Regions from separate parts of the Vreelandella sp. GE22 genome, predicted to be linked through region 2. Evidence: predicted binding sites of a transcription regulator. Region 2 holds the regulator's gene; the other holds the start of a gene.

Region 1 (3,183 bases), 650 kb from region 2:
CTTAGAGTGCTCTACCTGCAAGACGATGTCGCCGACCGGGTGATCGAGATTCTCAAGGGTGCGATGAGCGAGCTAAGGATAGGCGACCCGCGGGAACTGGGCACCGATGTGGGCCCGGTGATCGATGAGGATGCGCGTAGTAGCCTGATGACGCATATCCAGACGCTCAAAGACGAAAATCGCCTGGTCGCCGAGACGCCCATGGCCGCCGAGCACACGCAACACGGCACCTTCGTGGCGCCGGTCGCCTTCGTCATCGACAGCATCGATGCGCTCACCCGCGAGCAGTTCGGCCCGGTGCTACACATCGTGCGCTACAAGGCCCGGGACATCGACAAGGTGATCGAGACGATCAACGCACGGGGCTATGGGCTCACCTTTGGCGTGCATAGCCGTAACGAATCCTTCGCCACGGACATCGCGAAGAAAATTCGGGTGGGCAATGTGTACATCAATCGTAATATCATTGGCGCCGTGGTCGGCGTACAGCCCTTTGGCGGGCAGGGTTTTTCCGGCACCGGGCCCAAGGCAGGTGGCCCGCACTACCTGCAGCGCTTCGTGACGGAAAAAACCGTGACCAACAACACGGCGGCACTGGGCGGCAACGCCTCGCTGCTCGCCCTGGGCGACGAATAAGTACCCGGCTTCTTCGAACGACGGGCTCGAAACCCTGGCGCTCGCCCCCCTCTTTTTTTTTGGGGGGGGGTGACGTCAACTTACATCAACGTATTGCTAACAATAACGAGCAGTGTCGGAGCCTTCCGATTGGATCAACAGGGGAAATTCTATGGATACTGGCGTTTGGATCAGTCTTTTCGCGTACTTTGCGCTGATGGTCGGCATAGGGGTCTATGCCATGCGCACTTCAACCTCCACCTCGGAGGATTACGTACTGGGCGGGCGAACCTTGAGCCCCAAGGTGGCCGCCCTTTCCGCCGGCGCCTCGGACATGAGCGGCTGGCTGCTGTTGGGCCTGCCCGGGGCCATGTTCGTGTCCGGGCTGGCGTCGGCCTGGATCGGTATCGGCCTTCTAGTGGGGGCCTTTTTCAACTGGCTGCTGGTTGCCCCGCGCCTGCGTGAGCAGACGGTGCATTACGGCAACGCCATTACCATTCCGGCCTTTCTGGCCAACCGCTTTCCCACCCGCGCACTGTCGCTAAGAACCGTGTCGGCCATCGTCATCGTGATCTTCTTTGCGGTGTACACGGCGTCCGGCCTGGTCGCGGGTGGGCGGCTTTTCGAAAGCGCTTTCGCCGGGGTCATCGATCTTGGCGGGTTCAGCGACTACGGCACCGGCATCATCATCACCCTCGGCGTGGTGCTGGTCTATACCGTGGTCGGCGGCTTTTTGGCGGTCAGCCTGACCGACTTCGTTCAGGGCTGCATCATGATGCTGGCACTGATCATCATGCCGGCGGTGGTACTTTTCGGCGAAGGCGGCGGCGGCTTCAGCCAGGCCTCGCAAACGCTGAACGAGGTGGACCCCACTTTGCTCTCCTGGACCGACGGGCTGACCTTCATTGGTTGGCTTTCGGCGGTGACCTGGGGGCTTGGCTACTTCGGTCAGCCGCACATCATCGTACGCTTCATGGCGATTCGCAGCCTCAAGGACGTGCCCATCGCGCGCAATATCGGCATGAGCTGGATGCTGGTCTCCATGATCGGTGCCGTTTCATTGGGTATTTTCGGCCGCGCCTTTGCGATCCGTAATGGCCTGGACGTCGAAAACCCCGAGACGATCTTCATCATCCTCTCGGAGCTTTTGTTCCACCCGCTGATTACCGGCTTTTTGTATGCCGCGCTATTGGCGGCGGTGATGAGTACCATTTCCAGCCAGCTGCTGGTCGCCTCGTCATCGCTGACCGAGGACTTCTACCGGCTGTTTTTGCGCAAACAAGCAAGCGAGAAAGAGACCGTCACCGTTGGCCGTATAAGCGTGGCGCTGGTAGGAACCGTGGCCGCCATCATCGCCTCCAATCCGGAATCCCAGGTGTTGGGGCTCGTCAGTAACGCCTGGGCCGGTTTCGGTGCGGCGTTCGGCCCGGTGATTTTGCTTTCGCTGATGTGGTCGCGCACCAACGGCGCCGGTGCCATTGCCGGCATGGTGGTCGGGGCGCTCACCGTCATGCTCTGGATCAGCCTGGGCTTTAACGGCGAATTTTTGGGTGGCCCCGGCATTTACGAGATCATTCCCGGCTTCATTGCCTCGTTCATCGCCATCATGGTGGTGAGCAGCATGACCGCGGATGCCGGTGAATACCGTCACATCGACCGTTAAACGTTGACTGATAGCTCCAAGGCCACCTTCGGGTGGCCTTTTTTATGCGCGTTTTCAATACTCTTGCGCTGAGTCAAAAACCCGCCCGCGCCAACGCGATACGCTCTGCTAACGGTTTCAAGGTTACTTTCTCAAAGCCGAGCGTCACGTTATCCACAAGGAGCAGCGCCATGGGTCGTCTCACTTTTACTACTCTCGTCACCGCTGGCCTCGCGGCGGCCACTTTCGCCGCCAGCGGTCAGGCTTTCGCTTATGGCGAGGGTGACTTCTTCACCCGCGCCGGTATCGCCAAAGTATCGCCCAAAAGCGGCAACGGCACGCTGGACACCGCGCTTGGCGATCTCAAGGTCGATGTCGAAGACAAGTCAGACTTCGCCTTCACCCTGGGGTATCGCTTTCACGACAAGTTTGGCGTGGAGCTACTCGCCGCGCTGCCTTTCAAGCATGATATCCGCTTGAACGGCGACAACATCGCCTCGACCAAGCACCTGCCACCGACGCTGACGCTTCAGTACTACCCGCTGGGTGGCACGGAGTCACCGGTTCAGCCCTACGTAGGCGCCGGCGTCAACTACACCCGCTTCTCCAGCGAGCAGGTCGATATCGACGGCGTTAGCCTGGACCTGGACAACACCTGGGGCGCAGCGGGTCAGGCAGGCATCGACCTGCTGGTCGACGATCACTGGTCGCTGAACGCCGCGGTCTGGTACCTGGATATCGACAGCGACGCAACCGTGGCGGGCAGTTCCGCGGGCAGCGTCGAGATCGACCCGGTGGTGGTCATGGCCGGTATTGGCTACCGTTTCTAAACTGCCGCTTGGTGCATATAACATGTATGCATAAAAAGGCCCGGTGCTTTTGCGAGCCCGGGCCTTTTACGTGCCGAACCTTCGAAGTCAGCCCTC
Region 2 (3,183 bases):
AGCGCCGCCGCCAGCGTCCTTCCAATGACCAACACTGCATCGCCCGACACTGCATCGCCCAGCACCGAATCTTTGCGCCGCTCCCCCCGACGGCGGAAAACATCGCCGCACTTGCCGAGTTTATCGGCAACCGCCCGGTGGTGGGGTGGGGGCTTGGCAGGGCGCTGGCACCGATCAACCGGCTTTTCAACGCGCGGCTCGGCTTCGAGCTGCCCAACGCCCAGGTCGATGTGGCCAGGCTCTATCAGCGCAAGGCCCGGCGCTCGCCGGTCGAGCCCCAGGCGGCAAGCTTTAGTCAGGCGCTCAGCCACTCGCGGCTGGCGCTGCCCTGGCCGTCGCTTCTGGGCGAGGCCAGCGCCTGTGCGCTTTTGTATATGCGGCTCAAGCGCGACGCCGCGCTCGAGGTTTGAAGGCGCTCGAAGGCTTTGTTGGGTGGCAGCGGGAGTCTTGATAGAATAACGCCTTCACCACCCATCACCGGCAGTGCTTATACCATGCAACAACCCGATCATTTCGAGCCCGTCGTGGCCGAGGCCCCGGCTCCGGCAAGCTCAATCGAGCCAAGCGATGTGAAACAAAAGCGCGAATTCAATAAGTTGCAGAAAAGACTTCGCCGCGAGGTCGGCAACGCCATTCTCGATTATCAGATGATCGAAGAGGGCGACCGGGTGATGGTGTGCCTCTCCGGGGGCAAGGACAGCTATACCATGCTCGAGATCCTGCGCAATCTGCAGCGCAACGCCCCGGTCAATTTTTCGCTGGTGGCGGTGAATCTCGACCAGAAACAGCCCGGCTTCCCCGAGCACGTGCTGCCGCGCTACCTCGACAAGCTGGACGTCGAGTACCATATTCTCGAGCGTGATACCTACTCGGTGGTGAAGGAGAAAACCCCGGAGGGCAAGACGACCTGCGCGCTTTGCTCGCGGCTACGCCGTGGCTCGCTCTACGGGTTTGCCGAAGAGATCGGCGCCAACAAGGTGGCGCTTGGTCACCACCGGGAAGATATTCTCGAAACCCTTTTCTTGAACATGTTCTTCGGCGGCACGCTCAAGGCCATGCCGCCCAAGCTTTTGTCCGATGATGGCAGGAATATCGTGATTCGCCCGCTGGCCTACTGCAAGGAGGCGGATATCGCCGAGTTCTCGCGGCTAATGGAATTTCCCATTATTCCCTGCAACCTGTGCGGCTCGCAGCCCAACATGCAGCGTCAGAACGTCAAGGCGATGCTTGCCGAGTGGGATAAAAAGTACCCGGGCCGGCTCGAAAGCATGTTCAAAGCGGTGACCAACGTCGCCCCTTCGCAGTTGGCCGACCAGGCGCTGTTCGACTTCCAGGGCCTGGAAGCCAAACAGGCGGAAATGAAGGCCGGGCGTATTCAGGCGCTCAATGTGGGCTAAAGGCGGGTTAGGCGGACACTTCTTCGTCGGCCAGGGTGGTCAAGCGCGCCATATCGAGAATGTTCACCTCGCGTCCGGAAACGGCGACCACCTGCTGCTGCTGAAGCCGGCTTAAAATCCGGCTGACCGTCTCGACGGCCAACCCCAGGTAGTTGCCGATATCGGCCCGCGCCATGGAGAGGCGGAAGCTATAGGGCGAGTAGCCGCGGCGGCGGAAACGATCAGAGAGCGTGGTGAGAAACGTCGCCAGGCGCTGGTCGGCGGTCTTGCGCGATAAAAGGCGCATCATCCGGCGGTCGTCGCGAAGCTCTTTGCTCATGCTGCGATAGAGTTGGCCGCGCAGCTCGGGCAGCTCTTCGGAGAGCTTGTCCAGGTGCTGGAACGGAATCTCACATACCGTGGTGGTTTCGAGCGCAATGGCGCTGCCCGGGTACAATTCCTCATCGATACCGTCGAGGCCGACCAGCTCGCTTGGTAAATAGAAGTTAGTGAGCTGGTCGTCGCCATTGCCTTCGCTGGTTACCTGCTTGAGACTTCCCGAACGGACCGCGTAGACGCTGGAGAAGCGCTCGCCTTGATGAAACAGCGCCTCGCCCTTTTTGAGCGGCGCGCGGCGGCGGATGATGGCGTCGAACTGGCTGACGTCCTCGAGCTGCAGCGCTAGCGGTAAACAGAGCGAACTCAAGCTGCAGGTTTGGCAGCGCGGCGCCTGTAGCATCGAGCGGCGTTGGCTGGCAGTGATGGACATCACCTTCTCCTCGTATGGCCGGGTACTTAGCATCTTATAAGATTCTTGAATAACGTGCGGCGAACTGCTCTGTCAAGTAAGTATCGAAGGCCATGGCCAAGTGGCGGATCAGTAGCCGACCGATCGGCGTAACGTTCAATACCAGGTCCTGGCGCGTCACCAGCCCGTCACGTTCGGCCTGGCGCAGGTTATCCAGCGCTTGGGCGAAGTACGTTTCGGCATCGATCCCGAAACGGGTGCCAATGGCCGCCAGGTCCAGGTGCATATCGCACATTAGCCGCTCGATCACCTCGCGGCGAATGAGGTCGTCCGGGGTCAGGCGCACGCCTTTACAGGTGGCCAGTTTACCCTGATCCAGCGCCTTTGCGTAGTCATCCAGGGTGACCGGGTTCTGCGCGTAGACGTCGTCGACCCGGGAAATCGCCGACACCCCCAAACCGATCAAATCGCACTGCGCGTGGCTTGAGTACCCCTGGAAGTTACGCTGGAGCGTGCCGTTTTGCTGGGCGAGCGTCAGGCTATCATCGGCGCGGGCGAAGTGGTCCATGCCGATATGCACATAGCCCGCTTGGCCTAACATTTCGATACTCATGCGCAAAATGGCGAGCTTTTCATCGGCGCCGGGCAAGTCGGCTTCGAGAATACGCCGCTGGGGCGCAAAGCGCGTGGGCAGGTGAGCGTAATTGAAAAGCGATAACCTGGCCGGGTTGAGCTCGATGATCTGAGCAAGCGTATCGGCGAAGCGTTGCTCGGTTTGGCGCGGAAGCCCATAGATCAGGTCCACGTTGAGCGAGCTAAAGCCCAATCGGTGCGCCTCGTCCATCAGGGTTTCGGTGAGCCTGCGGGGCTGGACGCGGTTAATCGCTTTCTGGACCTCGATGTCCAGATCCTGCACGCCCAGACTCAGCCGATTGAACCCAAGCGATTGAAGATGGCGCAGGGTGAGGACGTCCGCCTCGCGCGGGTCGATTTCGATGGCGTAATCCCGCGCCGGGTCACTCGAGAGCCCGAAGCGGGCATCCATCCGGTCGATCAGGT

Evidence for each region. The regulator FNR, encoded in region 2, switches genes on or off when oxygen is low (the NO sensors DNR and NnrR bind a similar motif). The targets are predictions, from matches to a motif close to TTGATNTANATCAA.
Region 1: the regulator FNR is predicted to act here: its motif matches at 2,342-2,355, upstream of ACWHRL_RS06130 (OmpW/AlkL family protein).

The regions. Positions count from the first base shown of each region.
Region 1 covers NZ_OZ309110.1:1,297,326-1,300,508, reverse strand. Annotated here, with positions in the region: gene putA (bifunctional proline dehydrogenase/L-glutamate gamma-semialdehyde dehydrogenase PutA) at 1-636, shown strand, start outside; gene putP (sodium/proline symporter PutP) at 788-2,278, shown strand; gene ACWHRL_RS06130 (OmpW/AlkL family protein) at 2,449-3,087, shown strand; gene ACWHRL_RS06125 (YqcC family protein) at 3,175-3,183, opposite strand, start outside.
Region 2 covers NZ_OZ309110.1:651,800-654,982, forward strand. Annotated here, with positions in the region: gene ACWHRL_RS03140 (DNA polymerase III subunit epsilon) at 1-410, shown strand, start outside; gene ttcA (tRNA 2-thiocytidine(32) synthetase TtcA) at 495-1,397, shown strand; gene fnr (fumarate/nitrate reduction transcriptional regulator Fnr) at 1,405-2,145, opposite strand; gene hemN (oxygen-independent coproporphyrinogen III oxidase) at 2,180-3,183, opposite strand, start outside.